Minwuia thermotolerans: one gene and its partner. The protein of the gene in region 1 interacts with the protein of each later gene in a pairwise test. Links are inferred from orthologs where the notes say so. Each region holds a gene or a part of one and is shown in the gene's direction. Other genes may lie near its edges.

Evidence for each region.
Region 2: the proteins of phnG (region 1) and CWC60_RS23025 interact in binary tests that used the Escherichia coli proteins (3 or more experiments, as listed by UniProt). The link is inferred for Minwuia thermotolerans from one-to-one orthologs.

Annotation. Positions count from the first base shown.
Region 1 is NZ_PIGG01000065.1:92,569-103,689, reverse strand. Bases 5,403-8,227 are described here. They hold phnG (phosphonate C-P lyase system protein PhnG), read left to right. Parts: upstream 5,403-6,490; coding sequence 6,491-6,964; downstream 6,965-8,227. Other genes in these bases: CWC60_RS18720 (carbon-phosphorus lyase complex subunit), read left to right, coding at 7,562-8,227; phnH (phosphonate C-P lyase system protein PhnH), read left to right, coding at 6,961-7,557; phnF (phosphonate metabolism transcriptional regulator PhnF), read right to left, coding at 5,633-6,379; ppa (inorganic diphosphatase), read right to left, coding at 5,403-5,551. Also shown: urea ABC transporter ATP-binding protein UrtD, read right to left, coding at 1-618; urea ABC transporter permease subunit UrtC, read right to left, coding at 624-1,763; urea ABC transporter permease subunit UrtB, read right to left, coding at 1,766-3,370; urtA (urea ABC transporter substrate-binding protein), read right to left, coding at 3,510-4,793; more of ppa, read right to left, coding at 5,027-5,402; more of CWC60_RS18720, read left to right, coding at 8,228-8,665; CWC60_RS18715 (alpha-D-ribose 1-methylphosphonate 5-phosphate C-P-lyase PhnJ), read left to right, coding at 8,670-9,548; phosphonate C-P lyase system protein PhnK, read left to right, coding at 9,545-10,324; phosphonate C-P lyase system protein PhnL, read left to right, coding at 10,335-11,039; CWC60_RS18700 (DUF1045 domain-containing protein), read left to right, coding at 11,039-11,121. UniProt on the Escherichia coli protein: Together with PhnH, PhnI and PhnL is required for the transfer of the ribose triphosphate moiety from ATP to methyl phosphonate.
Region 2 is NZ_PIGG01000081.1:151,360-162,479, forward strand. What follows is about bases 4,427-7,250. They hold CWC60_RS23025 (ABC transporter ATP-binding protein), read left to right. Parts: upstream 4,427-4,993; coding sequence 4,994-6,508; downstream 6,509-7,250. Other genes in these bases: CWC60_RS23020 (HupE/UreJ family protein), read right to left, coding at 4,427-4,639; CWC60_RS23030 (ABC transporter permease), read left to right, coding at 6,505-7,250. Outside these bases: cobaltochelatase subunit CobN, read right to left, coding at 1-2,741; cobalamin biosynthesis protein CobW, read right to left, coding at 2,867-3,916; more of CWC60_RS23020, read right to left, coding at 4,001-4,426; more of CWC60_RS23030, read left to right, coding at 7,251-7,590; CWC60_RS23035 (ABC transporter permease), read left to right, coding at 7,590-8,510; CWC60_RS23040 (BMP family ABC transporter substrate-binding protein), read left to right, coding at 8,573-9,649; upp (uracil phosphoribosyltransferase), read left to right, coding at 9,671-10,306; CWC60_RS23050 (rhodanese-like domain-containing protein), read left to right, coding at 10,334-10,726; CWC60_RS23055 (ABC transporter ATP-binding protein), read left to right, coding at 10,829-11,120. UniProt on the Escherichia coli protein: Part of the ABC transporter complex RbsABC involved in ribose import. Responsible for energy coupling to the transport system.

The DNA of each region.
Region 1 (11,121 bases):
GACCACCACGACCGAATGCGTCTTCGCGATGTCCTTCAGCAGGATCGCCGTCTCCGCCGTTTCGTCGTCGGTCATGCCGGCCGCCGGCTCGTCGACCAGCAACAGCTTCGGATCCTGCGCCAGCAGCATGCCGATCTCCAGCCACTGCTTCTGGCCGTGGCTCAACGAGCCCGCCAGACGGTCCCTGTGGTCGCCGAGACGCGTGATCGCCAGTATCTCGTCGATGCGCTGGTCTGCCTCCTTCGAACGCCGCCACAGCAGGGTCGCGAGGACCGAGCGGTCGGCCTTCAGCGCCAGCTCCAGATTGTCGAACACCGTCTGGGTTTCGAAGACCGTCGGCTTCTGGAATTTCCGCCCGATGCCGAGTTCGGCGATCGACGCCTCATCGTGTTTCGTCAGGTCGACGCTGCCTTCGAAGAAGACCTCGCCCTTGTCGGGGCGGGTCTTGCCGGTGATGACGTCCATCATGGTCGTCTTGCCGGCGCCGTTGGGGCCGATGATGGCCCGCATCTCGCCCCTGCCCATGACGAGCGAGAGATCGTTCAACGCCTTGAATCCGTCGAAGGAAACGCTGACGCCGTCGAGATAGAGAATGCTGTCGGTCAGTTGCTGCGCCATGGTTCCTACTCCGCCGGGGCCGGGCCGAGAGCCGGCTTGCCCGGATCCCTGCGTCCCGTCCGCCGCTCCCACAGCGCCCGCGCCGCGCCGACCAGGCCCTTCGGCAGGAACAGCGTGGCGCCGATGAACAGTCCGCCCAGGGCGAACAGCCAGACATCGGGCAATGTGCCCGTGAAATAGGTCTTGGCGTAGTTCACCAGGATGGCTCCGATCACCGCGCCGTAGAGCGTGCCCCGGCCGCCGACGGCGACCCAGACCACGATCTCGATGGAGACCGCGGGCGCGAACTCGCTGGGATTGATGATGCCGACCTGCGGCACGTAGAGTGCGCCGGCGACGCCGGCCATGCAGGCCGAGAGCGTGAAGACGGCCAGCTTGTAACGGTCCACCCGGTAGCCCAGGAAGCGCGTCCGCGCCTCGGCGTCGCGCACCGCAGCGATGACCTTGCCGTATTTCGACCGCGTCACCGACTTGCAGATCAGGAAGCCGAGCGCCAGGGCCGCGGCCGAGGCGAACAGAAGCCCCACGCGCGTCGCGTCGGACTGCAGATCGAATCCCAGGATGTCCTTGAAGTCGGTCAGGCCGTTGTTGCCGCCGAAGCCCATGTTGTTGCGGAAGAAGGCGAGCATCAGCGCGAAGGTCATGGCCTGGGTGATGATCGAGAGATACACGCCCGTCACCCGGCTGCGGAAGGCGAACCAGCCGAAGACGAAAGCCAGCGCGCCGGGCACCAGGACCACCATGGCCATGGCGAACCAGAACATGTCGAAGCCGTACCAGTACCAGGGCAGCCCATCGTAGTTCAGGAAGACCATGAAGTCCGGCAGGTCGGGATTGCCGTAGACTCCCCGGTCGCCGATCTGGCGCATCAGATGCATTCCCATGGCGTAACCGCCGAGGGCGAAGAACGCCCCGTGGCCCAGGCTGAGAATGCCGCAATAGCCCCAGATCAGGTCCACCGACAGGGCCAGCAGGGCATAGGTCAGGTATTTGCCCACCAGGCTGACCATGTAGGTCGGCGCGTGCAGCGGCGAGGACGCGGGCAGCAGTTGGTTCGACAGACCGAGGAGCAGGATCACGCCCAGCAGGATGCCGAGGAAGATCATCCCGCCGCGGTCAAAGGCGCGAAAGACGAAGCCCTTCATGATCATGACTCCACCGCGCGGCCCTTGAGCGCGAACAGGCCGCGCGGCCGCTTCTGGATGAACAGGATGATGAAGACCAGGATCAGGATCTTGGCCAGCACCGCGCCGGCGAAGGGCTCGAGGAACTTGTTGGCGATGCCCAGCGTCAGGGCGCCGACCAGTGTCCCCCACAGATTGCCGACGCCGCCGAAGACCACGACCATGAAGCTGTCGACGATGTAGGATTGTCCCAGGTTGGGACTGACATTGTCGATCTGGCTCAACGCCACGCCGGCGATGCCGGCGATGCCGGACCCCAGTCCGAAGGTCATGGCGTCGACCCAGTCGGTGCGGATGCCCATGGCGCCGGCCATGCGGCGGTTCTGCGTCACCGCGCGCATCTGCAGGCCCAGCGGCGTCCCGCGCAGCACCAGCATCAGCGCTGCCAGCACCACGAAGGCGAAGCAGATGATCCAGATGCGGTTGTAGGTCATCGTCATGGCGCCGATCTCGACCGCGCCGGACATGAAGGACGGATTGCCGACTTCCTGATTTGTGGGGCCGAAGATGGTCCGGACCGCCTGCTGCAGCACCAGGCTGACGCCCCAGGTGGCCAGAAGGGTCTCCAGCGGCCGGCCGTAGAGATAGCGGATGATGCCGCGTTCGATGGCGACGCCCACGGCGCCGGAGACGAGGAAGGCGAGCGGAATGGCGAGCGCCAGGCTGCCGTCGAACAGCCCCGGCGCATGATTGCGGATGACTTCCTGGACGACGAATGTCGTATAGGCGCCCAGCATCACCATCTCGCCATGGGCCATGTTGATCACGCCCATGACGCCGAAGGTGATGGCCAGACCGATGGCCGCCATCAACAGCACCGAACCCAGGCTGATGCCGTAGTAGATGTTCTGCGCCGTCGCCCAGAGCGCCAGCCGGTCCTTGATATCGCCGATCGCGGCGACGGCCGCCTGACGCAGTTCCGGCGGCGCGTCGGCCGGAAGCCGCTTGAGCATCGACATCACGTCGCGGCCGCCCTTCTCGGCGAGAATGCGCACAGCCTCGACCTTGGTCGCCGTGTCGAGGTCGGAACGAAGCACCGAAGCGGCGCGGGCCTGCATCATCGCCTCGAGTATGGCCTCGTCACGCTCGTTGGCGATCGCCTGGTCCAGACTGGCGATCGCCTCCGGATCGGGACTGCCGAACAGCGACGCCGCGGCGGCGCGGCGAACCTTCGGGTCCTTGGCCAGCAGCGTCAGCGCGCCAAGCGCGCTGTCGATGGCGCGCCGCAGGTTGTTGTTGACGCCGATGCGGCGGGCGTCGCGGCTACCGACATTCTCGACGAATTCGCCGGTGATCGGATCCAGCAGATCGCGGCCGCTTTCGGCCTTGCGGGCGATGAAGACCTTGCCGTCGGACTTGCGGGAATAGAGATCGCCGTCGCGGAAGGCGGTGAGCGCGCCGGCGGCCCGGGCGTCGCCGGTGGCGGCGATCTTCGCGACGATCGCCTCCTTCTCGGCGTAGTCGTCGGTGTTCAGTTGTTCGATCAGCCCTGTCAGGTCGTCCGCGCGCGCCTCGATCGCTGGCAGGCAGAGGCAGAGAGCGAACAGCAGGGCGAGAAAGCGGGCCATCATCAGCCGATCTCGCTTCGTTGTCTGGGGGTCTGGAACTCGTCTCGGTCGGTCGGGGACCGGCGGCGGCCGTCGCTCGGGGAGCGCAGGCCGCCGCCTGCCCGTTCGTCACGCCGCCATGAAGGCGGCGCCTCTCAGGTCAGGAACCCGAGCCGTATTTCGGCTTCTCGCAGCCGCCGCAGACCCAGGGATAGGTCCAGTTGGCGGTCAGCTTGGAGCTCTCCGGGATGAAGTCCGACCAGGCATCGCCCTTGACCACGCCTTCGGTCGACCAGACGGTCTGGAACTGGCCGTCATCCTGGATCTCGCCGATCAGCACCGGCTTCGACAGGTGATGATTGGTGTTCATCACCGCGACGCCGCCGGTGAGGTTCGGAACCTCCTGGCCGTACATGGCCTGGCGCACCGCATCGACGTCGGTGGTGCCGGCCTGCTGGACGGCCTGCACCCACATCTGGAAGCCGATGTAGTGGGCTTCCATCGGATCGTTGGTGACGCGGTCCTCGTTGCCGATGAAGGCGTGCCACTTGCCGATGAAGCTGTCGTTCTGCGGCGTGTCGACGCTCATGAAGTAATTCCAGGCGGCCAGGTGACCGACCAGCGGGCCGGTGTCGATGCCCGCCAGCTCTTCCTCGCCGACCGAGAAGGCGACGACCGGGATGTCCTGGGCGGCGATGCCCTGGTTGCCGAGCTCCTTGTAGAACGGCACGTTGGCGTCGCCGTTGATGGTGGAGACCACGGCGGTCTTCTTGCCCGCGGAACCGAAGTTCTTGATGTCCGCCACGATCGTCTGCCAGTCGGCGTGACCGAACGGCGTGTAGTTGATCATGATGTCCTCGGGCGCAACGCCCCTGGCCTTGAGGAAGGCCTCGAGGATCTTGTTGGTCGTGCGCGGATAGACATAGTCGGTGCCGGCCAGAACCCAGCGCTCGACGCCTTCCACGTTCATCAGGTACTCGACCGCCGGGATCGCCTGCTGGTTCGGCGCGGCGCCGGTGTAGAACACGTTCTTCGAGCTCTCCTCGCCCTCATACTGGACGGGGTAGAACAGCAGGCTGTTCAGTTCCTCGAAGACCGGCAGCACGGACTTGCGCGACACGCTGGTCCAGCAGCCGAAGACCACGTTGGCCTTCTCGACCTCGATCAGCTCGCGCGCCTTCTCGGCGAACAGCGGCCAGTTGGAGGCCGGGTCGACAACGACCGCCTCGAGCTGCTTGCCGAGCAGGCCGCCCTTCTTGTTCTGGTCCTCGATCAGCATCAGCATGACGTCCTTAAGGGTCGTCTCGCTGATGGCCATGGTGCCGGACAGCGAATGCAGCACGCCGACCTTGATCGTCTCCTCAGCCTGGGCCGCGCCTGATACCAGGCCAAGCGCCATTGCGCTCGCGGCTGCCAGGGCTTTCACCCTCCCAAATTTCAACATCGTCGAATCCACCTCCTGTGAGCGATTGGGCTAACGCTCTCCCTAGTCCAAGAGATGTGCCAGTCGTTGTTGCGCTCGCGAAGGCGAGATTAGTGATTTATTTACAATATGTTAGACGAATATGACTGAAAATCGGGCATCGCTGTAACTCGCCTTTATTTTGGGCATGACGACAGGACGTCGCCCAAAATTCATGCATACTCGCTGCCCGCACACGAATGAACCAGCAGGGATCAGGGGCCGGCCCCGATCGCCTTGTCGATGATCGCGGCGGCGTCCTCCGCGTCGACCCAGCCATGGACCTTGACCCACTTGCGCGGCTCCAGATCCTTGTAGTGCTCGAAGAAGTGACGGATCTGGTCGAGAAGAAGCTGCGGCAGGTCGCTGTAGGACGACACGCCGGCGTAATACGGATGCAGTTCGTTGACGGGCACGGACAGGATCTTCTCGTCCATGCCGGCCTCGTCCTCCAGCACCAGCGCGCCGACGGGCCGCGCGCGCACCACCGCGCCGGGAATCACCGCCGGCCGGCCCGCGACCATGATATCCAGCGGGTCGCCGTCATCGGCCAGCGTATGCGGGATGAAGCCGTAATTGCACGGGTAGTACATCGCCGTGTGCAGGAAGCGGTCGACGAACAGCGCGCCGGACTTCTTGTCCACCTCGTACTTCACCGGTTCGCCGCCGATGGGGATTTCGATGATGACGTTGACGTCCCAGGGCGGGTTCCGCCCGATCTCGATCTCGTTCACGTTCATCGCTGGATCGCCGCTCCCTTGCCGGTTCGATGGGCCCTGAAACCAGAGGTCGGGCCTGAGGCCGCGAAAGCAAGGGCGGGCTCAACCGCCGGCGACCGGATCCTCGCCCACCACGAACTGAACCCGGTCGGCGGCGAACAGCGCAACGCCGTATTCGACCGGCGCGCCGTCGGCGTCGACGTTGACGCTTTCGGTGCGCAGCAGCGGGCGGCTGCGCGGCAGCTCCAGCGTCTCGGCCTCGGCAGCCGTCGGCAACACCGCCTGAATCCGGGTCACTGCCCGGCGGTAATCGCCCAGCCCGCACTCGGCGAGCGCGCGGGAGACCGACAGCGTCGCCTCGAAGCGCTGCGCGATGTCGGGAAAGCGCGCCGCCGGGAAACTGTGGGTCGTCAGGCTGAGCGGCCGGCCGTCGACCAACGAGACCGTCCGGATCGCCCACAGCCGGGCGCCGCGGCGCAACCCGAGCGCGGCTGCGGCGGCGGTGTCGGCGGCGACCTTCCCGGCCGATAGCAGGCGCCTTGAGCGCTCGGCCTCGGGCCCGGACAGACTCTCGGAGAACCGCGTCCGCGGACCCACGGCATAGTCGCGCACGTGCTCGCGCACGAAGCTGCCCCGCCCCTGCTCGGAGCGGATCAGGCCCGCATCGTCCAGCGCCGCCAGAGCGCGGCGCACGGTGTGACGGTTCACCCCCGCGCCGCGCGAAAGCGCAGCCTCGGTCGGCAGACGTTCGCCCGGCTTCAGACCGCCTCCCTGGATGCGGACGGCGATCTGCTCGGCGATCTGCGCCCAGACGGGGGAAGCCCCGCCGCGTTCGATCTCGAATGTCATCAAGACGTCGTCGAATCCCTGTTGAACTGCATCGTGCAGATTGGTAGATATTCGATAGTTGTCTAGACATCTAGACAAATCTTCAGATTGTTCGGTTTTCGGGACGGCGCGATGACGGACTCCGCGGAACTCACATCAGGACAGCGGGACCGGCGGCGCTGGATGGGCGTACTGGCGAAGGCCGACCCGGCGCATCTGGCGGAACTCTGGCAGGCGGCCACGCGCGCCGGCGAACCGGCGCATGAGACGGTGCGCGCGCCGGAGATCGGCATGGTGATGACCCGCGGCCGGGCCGGCGGATCCGGCCAGGCGTTCAACCTGGGCGAGATGACCGTCACGCGCTGCGCCGTACGGCTGGCGGACGGCGCGGTCGGCCAGTCCTGGGTCGCGGGCCGGAGCAAGGAGCACGCGCGTCTCGCCGCGCTCTGCGACGGGCTGATGCAGGGCGATGCCGCGGCGAAGATCGAAGCGGCCATCGTCGCGCCGCTGGAGCGGGCCGAGGCCGAACGCCGGCGGCTGCAGGCCCGCAAGGCGGCGGCGACAAGGGTCGAGTTCTTCACCATGGTGCGCGGAGAGGACGAATGAGCCTTCAGGGCGAACTCCATGCCGGCCTCGCCGATCCGGTCTTCGATTCCCAACGGGTCTTCCGCGCGGTTCTCGATGCGCTGGCGCGTCCCGGCCGGATCGTCGACCTGCCCGGGACATGCGCCGCAGTCGGCGGACTTGCCGCGGAGCCGCTGGCGATCCTGCTGTCGCTGGCGGACAACACCACGGCGGTCTGGCTGCCCGAGAGCCTGCGCGGCGACACGCTGACGCGCCACCTCGCCTTTCACGCGGGCATCGCGCTCACCACGGAACCGGCGAAGGCCGCATTCGCCGTGATCGACGGCGCGGTGGACGCAGCCTTCATCGACCGCTTCGCGATCGGCGCGCCGGACTATCCCGACCGTTCGACGACGCTGATCCTGCCCTGCGCCGACCTGACGGACGACGCCGGCTGGAGCCTTGCCGGGCCCGGTATCGAGACCACGGCGCGCCTCGGCATCGAGCCCGCGCACCCGGCGCTGGAGACGGCGATCCGCCGCAACGCGGCGCTGTTCCCGCTGGGCCTCGACGCGGTCTTCACCGCGCCCGGCCGTATCGCCGCCATCCCCCGTTCCACCCGGCTGGAGGAGTGATCGCATGTATGTCGCCGTCAAGGGTGGCGAGAAGGCCATCGAGAACGCGCACGACTGGCTGGACGAGGAGCGCCGCGGCGACCGGGAATTGCCGCGCATCACGCCGGAACAGATCGACCAGCAGCTCCGTCTCGCCGTCGACCGCGTGATGACCGAGGGCTCGCTCCACGACCGGAAGCTGGCCGCGCTCGCCATCCGCCAGGCCCGGGGCGACCAGATCGAGGCGATCTTCCTGTTGCGGGCCTATCGCACCACCCTGCCCCGCTTCGGCGAGGCCGAGCCGATCGATACCGCGGCGATGCAGGTCAAGCGGCGCATCTCGTCGACCTTCAAGGACCTGCCGGGCGGTCAGGTGCTGGGGCCGACCTTCGACTACACTCACCGCCTGATCGACGTGGACGACGACGGCGAGAGCGCAGTCGCCGCCGAGGCCGAAGCCGAGGAAGCCGCCGCGCCCCGCGTGGTCAACCTGCTGGACCGCGAGGGGCTGATCGAGGCCGAGAAGCCGGCCGGCGCAGAGACCGAACCCGCCGACATCACGCGCACGCCTCTGGAGTTCCCGGCCGGCCGCGACGCGCGCCTGCAGCGCCTCGCCCGCGGCGACGAGGGCTATCTGCTGGCGCTCGGCTACTCCACCCAGCGCGGCTATGCCCGCAGCCATCCTTTCGCCGGCGAGATCCGCCATGGCGCCGTCGCGGTCGAGTTCGCGCCGCCCGAGCTCGGCTTCGCGATCGAGATCGGCGAGATCGACGTCACCGAGTGCCAGATGATCACCCAGTTCTCGGGGTCCGAGACCGCCCCGCCCCAGTTCACACAGGGCTACGGCCTTACTTTCGGTTTCTGCGAGCGCAAGGCCATGGCCATGGCGCTGGTGGATCGCGCCTTGCGGGCCAGCGACTTCGGCGAGGAAGTCACGGCGCCGGCCCAGGACGAGGAATTCGTCCTGGGCCATTGCGACAACGTGCAGGCGACCGGCTTCGTCGAGCACCTGAAGCTGCCTCACTATGTCGACTTCCAGTCCGAACTGGAGCTGGTCCGCAAGCTGCGCAGGGAGCACGCCGGGCGGCATGCGGCCGGCGCCAGCGATCAGTCCATGGCCGCGGAGTGACGCGATGAGCAAGTGGACGGAAACGCCGGGCCGCTGGGATCCCGCCTACAATTTCGCCTATCTGGACGAGCAGACGAAGCGGATGATCCGCCGCGCGCTGCTGAAGGCGGTGGCCATTCCCGGCTATCAGGTCCCCTTCGCCAGCCGGGAGATGCCGATGCCCTATGGCTGGGGCACCGGCGGCATCCAGGTGACCGCCGCCGTGATCGGCCGGGAGGACCGGCTGAAGGTGATCGACCAGGGCTCCGACGACACCACCAACGCCGTCAGCATCCGCCGCTTCTTCCGCCGCACCACGGGTGTGGAGACCACCGAGCGCACCGCCGAGGCGACGATCGTCCAGACCCGCCACCGCATTCCGGAGAAGCCGCTCACGGAGGACCAGATCCTGGTCTACCAGGTGCCGATTCCGGAGCCCCTGCGCTTCCTGGAGCCGCGAGAGACCGAGACGCGGAAGATGCACGCGCTGTCCGAATACGGCCTGATGCACGTCAAGCTCTACGAGGACATCGCCCGCCACGGCCACATCGCCACCACCTACGCCTATCCGGTCAAGGTGAGCGGGCGCTACGTCACCGATCCCTCGCCGATCCCGAAGTTCGACAATCCGAAGTTGGACAACATGCGCTGTCTGCAGCTCTTCGGCGCGGGGCGGGAACAACGCATCTACGCCATCCCGCCCTTCACCAGGGTCGCCAGCCTGGATTTCGAGGATCATCCCTTCGAGGTGCAGACCTGGGACGAGGCCTGCGCGATCTGCGGTGCGGCCGAAAGCTTCCTGGACGAGATCGTCACCGACGACCGGGGCGGGCGGATGTTCGTCTGCTCCGACACCGACTATTGCGCCGCGCGGCGCGGCGAGAAACCGGAGGACGCGGCATGACGGCGGTTCCGCCCCTGCTCGAGGCGCGCGGCGTCTCCAAGCGTTTCGGCCGCATCGAGGCCTGCCGCAACGTCTCCTTCTCGATCCGTCCCGGCGAGGTGCTGGGCGTGGTCGGCGAATCCGGCTCGGGCAAGACGACCCTGCTGCGCTGTATCTCCGCCCTCATGGAGCCGAACGCCGGGGAAGTGCTATACCGCATGAACGACGGCGAGACCCGCAACGTATTCGGCCTTTCCGAGCCCGAACGGCGGCTTCTGATGCGGACGGACTGGGGCTTCGTCCACCAGAACCCGCGCGACGGGCTGCGCATGGGCGTCAGCGCCGGCGCCAATGTGGGCGAGCGGCTGATGGCCGTCGGGCAGCGTCACTACGGCAATATCCGCAGCGCGGCGATCGACTGGCTCGACCGCGTGGAAGTGTCGGCGGACCGCATCGACGACCGGCCTGACACCTTTTCCGGCGGCATGCAGCAGCGCGTGCAGATCGCGCGCAATCTGGTCACCCACCCGCGGCTGGTGTTCATGGACGAGCCGACGGGCGGACTCGACGTCTCGGTGCAGGCGCGGCTGCTCGACCTGCTGCGCGGCCTGGTGGCGGAGCTCGCCCTGTCGGCCATCGTGGTGACCCACGACCTCGCCGTGGCCCGGCTGCTCTGCCAGCAGCTCATGGTCATGCGCCAGGGCGAGATCGTCGAGCAGGGTCTGACCGATCAGGTGCTCGACGACCCGCAGCATCCCTACACGCAGCTGCTCGTCAGCTCCGTCCTGCAGCCCTGAGGCCGATCCCATGAACGACATGCTCCGGGTCGAGAACGTCGCCAAGAGCTTCACGCTCCACTTGCAGGGTGGGATCGAACTCGCTGTTCTGGAAAATGTTTCCCTGTCCGTGAGCGCCGGCGAGTGCGTCGCCCTTGCCGGCGATTCCGGCAGCGGCAAGAGCACGCTGATGCGGATGATCTACGGCAACTACCGCTGCGACGAAGGCGCCATCCGCGTCCGTCATGGCGACGCGTGGGTCGATCTGGCGAAGGCCGATCCCTGGACGATCACCGAGGTTCGCCGGCGCACCCTGGGTTATGTCAGCCAGTTCCTGCGCGTCATCCCGCGCGTGCCGACGCTGGAGATCGTCGCCGAGCCGGCCATGGCGCGCGGCGTGGGGCGTGACGAAGCGCTGGACCGAGCCCGGCAATTGCTGGAACGGCTGCGTGTGCCGGAGCGGCTCTGGTCGCTGCCGCCGGCGACCTTCTCGGGCGGCGAGCAGCAGCGCATCAATGTCGCCCGCGGTTTCATCGCGCGCTTTCCGGTCATGCTGCTGGACGAGCCGACGGCGTCGCTGGACGCCGCCAACCGCGCGACCGTGCTGGAACTGATCGAGGAGGCGAAATCCGCAGGCGCGGCAGTGGTCGGCATCTTCCACGATGCGGACGCGCGGACGCAGGTCGCCGACCGAAGCTTCGCGGTCGCCGCGCGCGCCGGCGCGGGCGCCGCATGATGACGAACGGGGCCCGCTATGCGATCTACTTCGTGCCGGAGCACGGCAGCATGCTTGCCCGCCGCGGCGCATCCTGGCTGGG
Region 2 (11,120 bases), on another replicon or contig:
TGGCGTTCGATCAGCCGGCTGGCGGACTTCCAGCCCAGCGTCCACGCGGCCTCGGTCGGCATGGCGCGGCTGTCGATGGAGAAGAAGTTGCGGCCCGTCGGCAGCACATCGGCCCGGCCCCGCGTCGGCGCGCCCGACGGTCCCGGCGGCACGAAGCGGCCGTCGAGGCCACGCAGCAACGCTGTCATCTCCGCCGCGCCGCAGCTATCCAGCGCCGGCGCGAGGTCTCTGTCGAGACGGTCGAGAATTTTCGCTGACTCCGGCATCCCCCCCACCCGGCGCTCCGCGCCGACCTCCCCCAAGGGCGAATTGAAGCCCGTCTCCTCTTCTCCCTTCCCCTTGATGGGGGAGGGCCGGGGAGGGGGTAATAGCGAAACGCTTGCCACCAGTTCGGCCGCCAGAAGTTCGATCCGCTCGACGGTGTCGCCCGCCGTGCGCCAGGGGGCGTCGTCGGCCTTCGCCAGCGCGTCCGGTTTCGGTCCCGTCCACGGCGCGCCGAGGTCGCAGTCCAGCGGATCGAAGCCCAGTCCGAGATCGTCGGCGATGGCGCGGTGGAGCGAACCGTGGTTGCGACCCGGCACGCGGGCGAGAGCGACCAGCAGGTCGCGCCTCTGCCGTCCATCCGGCGATTGACCGAAGACATGCAGGCCGTCGCGGATCTGCGCTTCCTTCAGTTCGCAGAGATAGTTGTCGAGCGCCTGGAAGGCGGCCTCCTCGTCGTCGCCGGGGGCGATGCCGGCATCGGCGTCCAGCCCCTCGGTGCGGACCAGCGACAGGATCTCCTTCTTCAGGTGCTCCAGCCGGCGGCGGTCGAGGCCGGCGGCGTCGTAGTACTCGTCGACCAGCGCTTCCAGGTCCTTCAGCGCGCCATAGGTCTCCGCGCGGGTCATGGGCGGCGTCAGGTGGTCGACGATCACGGCGGCGCTGCGGCGCTTGGCCTGGGAGCCTTCGCCCGGATCGTTGACGATGAAGGGATAGAGATGGGGCAGGGCGCCCAGCGCCGCCTCCGGAAAGCAGCTTTCCGAGAGCGCCAGGGCCTTGCCCGGCAACCATTCCAGATTGCCGTGCTTTCCCAGATGGACGATGGCGTCCGCGCCGAAGGACCGCCGGAGCCAGCAGTAGAACGCGAGATAGCCGTGCGGCGGCGGCAGATCGGGGCTGTGATAGCTTTCCTTCGGGTCGATCTGGTAGCCGCGGGCCGGTTGCACGGCGACCACGGCGTTGCCGAACTCGATGACGGAGAGCACGAAGCCGCCGCGGGCGGGATCGTGGAACGGATCCGTTTCCGGCGCGCCCCAGCGGTCCTCAACGGTCCGCCGCAGGTCTTCCGGCTGGCCTTCCCAGAAACGGCGGTAGTCGTCCGTCGCCAGCACCACGCCGCCGGTGCGTTCGGTCCGGTCGGTCAGCCAGTTGGTCGGACCGGCCATGATCCGGTCCATCAGCACCTTGCTTGCCTCAGGCGCCCCCTCGATGCGGTACCCGGCGTCCCGCAGCGCGCTCAGCACGCCAACCGTGCTGGCGGGCGTGTCCAGACCGACGCCGTTGGCGAGCCGTCCGTCGCGGTTGGGGTAGTTGGCGAGCACCAGCGCGACCTTGCGTTCGGCAGCGGGCTTGCGGCGCAGCGTCGTCCAGTTGCGCGCCAGTTCGGCGACGAACCGGACCCGGTCGGCGCGGGGCTTCGGCGTGACGATGGCGCACTGGACGTCCTCGTCGAACGCCGCCTCGGCCTTGAAGGAGATCGCCCGGCTGAGCACCCGGCCGTCCACTTCCGGCAGGGCGACGTGCATGGCGATGTCGCGCGGTCCCAGGCCCTGCATGGATTCGGCCCAGGCCGCCTCGGAACTGGAGGCCATGACGACCTGCAGCACCGGCGTGTCCTCCGATTCCAGTACGGTGTTCAGGATCTCGGCCGAGCCGTCCGCCTCGCCCGGCTTGCCGACGGCGAAGGCGGTCAGGTTGAGGACGATGTCGGGGCGCGCCTCGGCCATGATCCCGCGCAGCACATCCGCCGAGAGCTCTTCCTTCAAGCTGGCGACGAAGACTGGCACGGGCTGCAGCCCGGCTTCTTCCAGCGCCCCGATCAGCGCGTCGACAGGTTCCGTCGAGCCGCCCTGCAACAGTGCGCGGTAGAAGACGACCATGGCCGCCGGCCGGGCGCGTCCGGTCTGCACCTCGGCGAGCGAGGGCGCTTCCCGGCCGGGCCAGTAGAGCCCGGCGCGCATGAGTCGCTTCGGCGGGGGCGGGGCCTCGCCGCCTTCCAGCAGCGTGCGGCAGAGCGCCAGCCAGTGGCGGTAGTTGGCCGGGCCGCCCTCTGAGAGATAGCGGTGCAAGTCCTCGTAGCGCTCGCCATTGAGCGTCGAAACCGCCTTCAGGTCGGCGTCGGGCTTCTCGTCGCCGGGCAGGGCGGCGAACGCGATTCCCTTCTCCCGGCAGGCGTTGGCGATCTCCTCGATGCAGTAGGACCAGTAGCCGACGCCGCCCAGGAAACGCCCGACCACCAGCCGCGCGCCGGCGACGGTGTTCTCGACATACTGGTCCACCGACATGGGATGCTTCAGGAACATCAGGTTGGCGAGACGCAAAGCCGGCGCTTCCGGTCCAAGCTCCCGCCGCGCCGCGGCCAGCGCCGCGATCTCCGTGTCTGCCGCGGTCAGGAAGACGACATCGGCCGGGCTCTGGGCCAGGTCGACCGCTTCCGTCCCGTCGTCGATCTGTCCGGGCTGCGCCTGGAGGAGATGCATCAGACCCTTCCGATGAATGTGGTGGCGCCCCTGGACCGGATCCAGGAGGCCGGGCGCGGGCGGTTCAACCGGATTCCTGGGGCAGGCCCGAGGATATCAAGCCATGGCGACCGGCAGGCCGGTTCCTACGCCGCGCGGTCGTAGACGCGGCGGAGGTCGGCCTCGATCGCGGCGCGGTCGAAGCCGGTCTCGCCGATCACGACCAGTCTCGTCCCCCGGGGTTCGCCCGCGCGCCAGGGGCGGTCGAAATAGCTGTCGATGCGTGGGCCCACGGCCTGCACGACCAGCCGCATTGGCTTGCCGGCAACGGATGCGAAGCCCTTCAGTCTGAGGATGTCGTGCGCGCGGATGACCTGGGCGACCTGCATTGCAAACGCCTTCGGATCGCCGATCTCCGGCAGTTCGACGGCGAAGCTGTCGAACTCGTCATGGTCGTGATCCTCGGCGCCTTCCCGTTCGTGATGGGTGGGACGGTTGGCGATATCGTCCTCCGCGCCGATGCCGAGACCGAGCAGCGCCGCAGGCGCCACGGCGCCGTGGCTGGAGCGGATCACCTGCACGCCCGGGCGGATGTCGTGCCGGAGTTCCGCCATGACCTTCTCGAGGCCGCCTTCGCCCAGCAGGTCGGTCTTGTTGATCACGACGATATCGGCGCAGCCGAGCTGATCCTCGAACAGCTCCGAAAGCGGCGTTTCGTGGTCCAGCATCTCGTCGGACAGCCGCTGGCGGTCCAGCGCCGCCTCGTCGTGCGCGAAGCGGCCTTCGGCCACCGCCGCGCCGTCGACCACGGTGACCACGCCGTCGACCGTGACCCGCGTGCGGATGTCGGGCCAGTTGAACGCCTTCACCAGGGGCTGGGGCAGGGCGAGGCCGGAAGTCTCGATGACGATGTGGTCGGGCCGGATCTCGCGCTCCAGCAGGGCGGTCATGGTGGGGATGAAGTCGTCGGCGACCGTGCAGCAGATGCAGCCGTTCGCCAGTTCCACCACGTCTTCCTCGCGGCAGGTTTCCTCGCCGCAGCCCTTCAGCACCTCGCCGTCGACGCCCAGGTCGCCGAATTCGTTGATGATCAGGGCGATGCGCTTGCCGCCCGCATTCTGCAGCAGGTGTCGGATCAGCGTCGTCTTGCCGGCGCCGAGAAAGCCGGTGACGACGGTCGCCGGGATCTTGCTCATGGCAGGGACTCCAATGTCGCGCGGCCGCCCGGCCCGGGGCCGGACGGCGGCGATGTTCCGTGATGGTACCGGGCGTCGCGCCGGTCAGCCGAGGATCATGCCCTCGACGTTCTCCAGGAAGAAGGTGAGGCCGACGCCGGCGATCACCGCGCCCGCCAGCCGGGGCTGCAGCGCTTTCGGCTCCGCCGCCTTCCAGACCGCGGTCACCAGCGCCATGGCGCCCAGCGCGATGACGTACTGGGTCAGGCCGAAGCTGACCAGATAGGCGAGAAGCGGCGTCGTCTCCGCGCCGACGATGGCCGATCCGTAGGCGAAGCCATGGAACAGGCCGGCGACGGCGAAGAAGCCGATCTGCAGCGCCGGCGCCATGGTGCGGCCCGACAACACCACCGCGCCCAGCGCGACGACGGACGCCGAGATCAGCAGCTCCGGCAGGGGCAGCATGACGCCCGCGACATGCAGCAGGCAGCCGGCGACGGTCGCCGCAACGAAGGCCAGCGGCGTCAGGAGGCGCCGGGCGCTGAACGCAGCGGCAAGACCGACAGCGACGATGAAGGCCAGATGGTCGAAGCCGATCATCGGATGGCCGATGCCGGACAGGAAGCCCTGGAAGAAGGTCTCCGGCGTGGCGCCGCCCAGCGGATGGTGCGCCAGGGCCGGCGCGGCGGCCAGCATGGAAAGTATCAGGGCGCCAAGGCCGGCGTTGAGCGATTTGAACTTCATGTGTCTCTCCCTCGACCGCCCCTCCGGCGGTCCGTTGGCGTGCTCTCTCGCGGCGGCAGGTTTCCTGGCTCGCGCCTCGGCGGACCTTCCCCGCCTTCCCGGGCTGGCGGCCCAGTGGCGTATCGGGGCGTCCTCGACGCTTACAGTTGCGGGGGCAGCCACGGTCTAGGTCCCTGATGGGTACGCCGCACCGTGTTCCCTTTTGCATCCGCCGAACGCTTCGGATTCGGCGGAACCGCTGCTGGGTGTCATGGTGGCCCATGCGGCAGTCGAGGACAAGCCCCGGTACGGCATGGCTTGCGCGATCCGCGACTCGGGTGGAATAACCGTCCCCACGCGGTAACGGGAAGATCGATGGAAGACGTCCCCCTGCTGGAACTGAACGGCGTGGCCAGGTCCTTCCCGGGCGTGGTGGCGAACCGCGACGTCAGCCTCGCCGTGGGGCGGGGCAGCATCCACGCCCTGCTGGGTGAGAATGGCGCCGGCAAGTCGACGCTGGTCAAGATCATCTACGGCGTGCTGCGCCCCGACGCGGGCCAGATGTTCGTCAACGGCCGCAGGCATCGTCCGCAGAAGCCGGCCGACGCGCGCGCGGCCGGTATCGGCATGGTCTTCCAGCACTTCTCGCTGTTCGACGCGATGACGGTGGAAGAGAACATCGCCCTCGGCTTGCCGGCCGACGCGATCGGCGACGACCTCGAACACCGCATCCGCGCCGTGTCCGCCGAATATGGCCTGAAGGTGGATCCGACGCGGCGCGTCGACGACCTCTCGGTCGGCGAGAAGCAGCGCGTCGAGATCGTCCGCTGCCTGCTGCAGTCGCCCAGTCTGCTGATCATGGACGAGCCGACGTCGGTGCTGACGCCCCAGGAGGCGGAGAAGCTGTTCGACATTCTCCGGCGTCTCAGGGACCGCGGCTGTTCGGTGCTCTACATCTCTCACAAGCTGGACGAGATCCGGGCCATCTGCGATGCGGCGACGGTGCTGCGCCGCGGCGAGGTGGTCGCGCGGTGCGATCCGCGAAAGGAGACCGCGCGGAGCCTCGCCGCCATGATGATCGGCGCGGAACTGCCGCCGCCCCGCCGCGCGAAGCAGACGCCGGGCGATGTGCGTCTGAAGGTGGACGACCTCTCCCTGCCGGCGGTCTCGGAGTTCGGCACAGCGTTGCGCGGTATCTCCTTCGAACTGCGGGCAGGCGAGATCCTTGGTATCGGGGGTGTCGCCGGGAACGGTCAGACCGAGTTGATGGAGGCACTGATCGGGGAGCGGCCAAGCGCCAGGCGGGAGACCATCGTCCTGGACGGCAAGCCCGTGGGCACGCGTGGACCGGTCGGCCGCCGCGCCCGCGGCATGGCCTTCGTGCCGGAGGAGCGCATCGGACACGGCGCCGTGTCCGAGATGTCGCTGGCGGAGAACGCGATCATTTCGGCCCGCGGCGGCCAGGGCCTGGTAAGGCGAGGCTTCCTGAGTTTCCTTTCCGCCGCCGGCTACGCGAAACGCGTGATCGAGGTCTTCCGCGTTGCCGCCACCGGCGCCTCCGCGCCGGCCGGCAGCCTCTCGGGCGGCAATCTGCAGAAGTTCGTGGTCGGCCGCGAGGTGCTGCAGGAGCCGGGCGTGCTGATCGCCGCCCAGCCGACCTGGGGCGTCGATGCCGGTTCGGCCGCCGAGATCCACGCCGCGCTCGACCGCCTGGCGGCCGCCGGCGCCGCCGTGCTGGTGATCAGTCAGGACCTGGACGAACTGCTGGCGATCAGCGACCGCTTCGCGGTGCTCTCGGAAGGCCGGCTGAGCCGTCCGCGGCCGACAGGCGAACTGGATATCGAGACCATCGGCCTGATGATGGGCGGACGTCTGGAGGAGGCCGCGTGATCCGGCTGGAACGACGGCCGCAGCCTTCCCGGGCGGTGGTCTGGATGACGCCGGTGCTGGCTGTTCTGCTGACAGTCGCTGCCGGCATGGCGCTGTTCGCGATCATGGGTGTCGACCCGGTACGGGCGGTGGGAATCATCTTCCTCTCGCCCTTCTCGGACGCCTACAGCCTCTCGGAACTGATCGTGAAGGCCACGCCGCTGATCCTGATCGGCGTCGGACTGTCGCTCGGCTTCCGGGCCGGGGTCTGGAACATCGGCGCGGAGGGCCAGTTCGTCATCGGCGCGCTGACCGGCGGCGCTGTGGCGCTCGCGTTCTACGACATCTCCGGCGTCTGGCTGCTGCCGCTCATGAGTCTTGCGGCCGTCGCCGGTGGCATGGCCTGGGCTGCCGTGCCGGCCTTCCTGCGCACCCGCTTCGGCACCAACGAGATACTGGTCAGCCTGATGCTGACCTATGTCGCCATCCTGTTGCTGAGCGCCATGGTCACCGGCCCGCTGCGCGATCCCGACGGCTTCAACTTCCCCGAAAGCCGCATCTTCCACGACAGCGCCCTGATGCCCCAGCTTTTCGAGCAAGGCCGGGCCAACGCCGGCTTCCTGGTGGCGCTGGCTGCGGCGGCGACGGGCTGGATCCTGCTCGGCCGGCATGTGGTCGGCTTCCAGATCCGTCTGATGGGCCAGTCACCGCGCGCCGCCCGCTTCGCCGGCTTCCGGGAGAAGCGCATCATCTGGTTCTGCCTGATGGTCTCCGGCGGGCTGGCGGGCCTCGCCGGCATGTTCGAGGCCGCAGGCCCGGTCGAACAGCTCGTGCCGGCCCTGCCGGCGGGCTATGGCTTCACGGCGATCATCGTCGCCTTCCTCGGACGCCTGAACCCCATCGGGATCGTGCTGGCCGGCTTCGTCATCGCCGTCACCTATATCGGCGGCGAGGCGGCGCAGATCCAGATGCAGCTTCCCGCCGCGGTCACGCGCGTCTTCCAGGGCATGCTGCTGTTCTTCCTGCTGGGCATGGACCTGCTGGCCGGCTTCCGTTTCCGCCTCAGGCTGCCGCGCCGGGCCAACGTGGTGGAGACGCCCTGATGGAGCTCGCCGTCGACATCCTGGTCGGCATGATGCTGGCGGCGACGCCCCTGCTGTTCGCGGCGCTGGGCGAACTGGTGGCCGAGCGTGCGGGCGTGCTGAACCTGGGCGTCGAGGGCATGATGGTGGTCGGTGCGGTGACGGGTTTCATCGTGACCGCCGAGAGCGGCTCCCATTTCGCCGGCATCGCCCTTGCGGCCTTCGCAGGCACGCTGATGGGGCTGCTGTTCGGGCTGATGACCCAGATCCTGCTGGCCAACCAGGTCGCCACCGGCCTGGCGCTGACGATCTTCGGCCTCGGCCTCTCGGCGCTGATGGGGCAGGGCTATTCGGGCCTGTCCGTGCCGCCGCTGGAGGCCATCCGGCTGCCGGTGCTGAGCGAGCTGCCGGTTCTCGGGCCGCTGCTGTTCCACCACGAACCGATGTTCTATCTCTCGATCCTGCTGACCGCGCTGGTGGCCTGGTTCCTCTACGCCACCCGCGCCGGCATGATCCTGCGCGCGGTGGGGGAGAACCATCACGCCGCCCACGCCATCGGCTTCCCCGTGGTGCGGGTGCGGCTGGCCGCGGTCGCCTTCGGCGGCGCCATGGCGGGGCTCGGCGGCGCCTATCTCTCCGTCGCGCGGACGCCGCTCTGGTCGGAAGACATGACCGCCGGTCGGGGCTGGATCGCGCTGGCCATCGTCGTCTTCGCCAGCTGGCGTCCCGGGCGGGCGCTGCTCGGCGCCTATCTCTTCGGCGGCGTCACCATCGTCCAGCTTCACGTCCAGGGCGCCGGCGTCGACATCGCCAGCCAGTATCTCTCGATGCTGCCCTATCTCGCCACCATCGTCGTGCTGGTGCTGATCTCCGGCGGGCGGGGGGCGGCGGTGCTGCGCGCGCCGGGCAGCCTGGGCCGGACCTTCTACGCTTCTTCTTGACCGGGTCGCTCAGACGGTTAGGGAGAAGGAGCCTGCATCCCTGTTCAGGAGGACCCATCGACATGTTCAAGCGCATCGGGGCGCCGCTGTTGGCGGCGGCCATGGCCGCATCATTCGCCTTCGCGGCGACGGCGGCGGAGAAGCTGAAGATCGGATTCGTCTATTGCTGTCCGGTCGGTGACCTGGGCTGGTCCTACGAGCATGATCAGGGCCGCAAGGCGATCGAGGAAGCGCTGGGCGACAAGGTTGAGACGACCTATGTCGAAGGCGTCGCCGACGGTCCCGATGCCGAGCGCGTCATCCGCCAGCTCGCCCAGGGCGGCAACGACCTGATCTTCACCACCTCCTTCGGTTTCATGAACCCGACCGTGAAGGTGGCGAAGCGCTTTCCCGACACGATGTTCGAGCACGCGACCGGCTTCAAGCAGGCCGAGAACCTGGCCACCTATTCGGCGCGCTTCTACGAGGGCCGGCACGTCATCGGCCTGATCGCCGGCGAGATGACCGAGAGCAACATCGTCGGCTACATCGCTTCCTTCCCGATCCCCGAGGTCGTGCGCGGTATCAACGCCGCCTACCTGGCCGCGAAGTCGGTCAATCCCGACATCCAGTTCAAGGTCGTCTGGGTCAACACCTGGTTCGATCCGGGCAAGGAGGCCGACGCGGCCAAGGCGCTGATCGACCAGGGCGCCGACATCCTGATGCAGCACACCGACAGCCCCGCGGCGATGAAGATCGCTGAGCAGAACGGCATATACGCCTTCGGTCAGGCCTCCGACATGACCCGCTTCGGCCCGAACGCGCAGCTCACGGCGATCATCGACGACTGGGCGCCCTATTACATCGAGCGCGTCAAGGCGGCGCTGGATGGCGCCTGGGAAGCGAAGGACACCTGGGGCGGCATCGGCAGCGGCATGGTCGCCTTCGCGCCCTACAACGACGCCATGCCCGGCGACGTCAAGGCGCTGGCGGACAAGGCCCGTGCCGAGATCGCCGCCGGCGAGCGCCATCCCTTCACTGGCCCGATCCGCCGTCAGGACGGCAGTGTCTGGCTGGCGGAAGGCGAGACGGCGAGCGACGCGGACCTGCTCGGCATGAACTTCTATGTCGAAGGTCTCGAGGGCAGCCTGCCGAAGTGACCCGGACGGTTTGAAACAGCCATGACGGCGGCGGGCGTTACGGTCGTCGACCATCCCGTGGCGCAGCACAAGCTGACGCTGCTGCGCCGCGCGGCGACGCCGCCGTCGCTGTTCCGCCGCACGCTGCGGGAACTGGGTGCGCTGCTGGCCTACGAGGCGCTGCGTGATCTGCCGGTCGCAGCGGTCAGGATCGAGACGCCGGTGGCGGAGATGGACGCTTCGGAGATCGCGCAAGGTACGCTGGCCGTGGTTTCTATCCTCAGGGCGGGCAACGGGCTGGCCGACGGCGTCTCCGACCTGCTGCCGGACGCGCCGGTCGGGCATATCGGCCTGCGCCGCGACGAGGCGACGCTGAAGCCCGAACGCTATTACCTCAACCTGCCGCGTGGCATCGGACGGGCGCGGGTGCTGCTGGTGGATCCGATGCTGGCGACCGGCGGCTCCGCGGCGGACGCCATCGATCAGCTGCGCGCGGCCGGCGTGCGCGAGATTCGCTTCGTCTGCGTGCTTGCCGCGCCGGAGGGTCTGGCCCATATGGCCGAACGCCATCCGGACGTTCCCGTGGTCACCGCCGCCATCGACAGCCGTCTCAACGAGGTCGGCTACATCGTCCCCGGGCTGGGGGATGCGGGCGACCGGCTTTATGGTACCGTTTGAGCGCAACATTCAGGGGAGAACACGGAAATGCCGTCAGGTGTGAATCAGATGGTCGACGACGCGATGGCCAGGGTGGAAACCATCAGCGTCGACGACGCGAAGGAACTGGTGGGCAAGGATGGCGTCACCATCGTCGATATCCGCGATGTCCGCGAACTCTGGCGTGACGGCAAGATCCCCGGCGCCTATCACGCGCCCCGCGGCATGCTGGAGTTCTGGATCGCCGAGGACAGCCCCTACACCAAGGATGTGTTTCAGACGGGCAACAGGTTCGTCTTCTATTGCGCTGCCGGCGCGCGGTCGGCTCTGGCGACCGACACGGCGATGAAACTGGGCCTGACCAATGTCTGCCATATCGGCGGCGGTTTCGGCGCGTGGAAGAAGGCGGGCAACGAGATCGAAGCGGTCGAGAAGAAGTAGCCGCGGCCGGATTCGGGTTCCGATCAGGAGCGCCGAACCGGAAGGCGACAGCGGCGGTCATCGATGCGGAGGGGACATCATGAACGCGCGGCTGCGCCTGTGATGAGCGCGCTTCTCGACATCCGCGATCTCCGTATCCGCCGCAAGGACGGCGGCAACGTTCTCCGTGGCGTCTCCGTGACGGCGGCGGCGCGCGAGGTCCATGGACTGGTTGGCGAGAGCGGCGCGGGCCGGACCACTGTCACCCGCGCCATCCTCGGCATGCTGCCGGACGACATGCGCATCGCCGGAGGCCGGATCCGCTTCGACGACAGCGATCTGCTGGACATGCACCCTTCGCCCAGGCGGCGGCTTCTGGGTCGGCATATCGCCACCATCCCGCGCGATCCGCTGA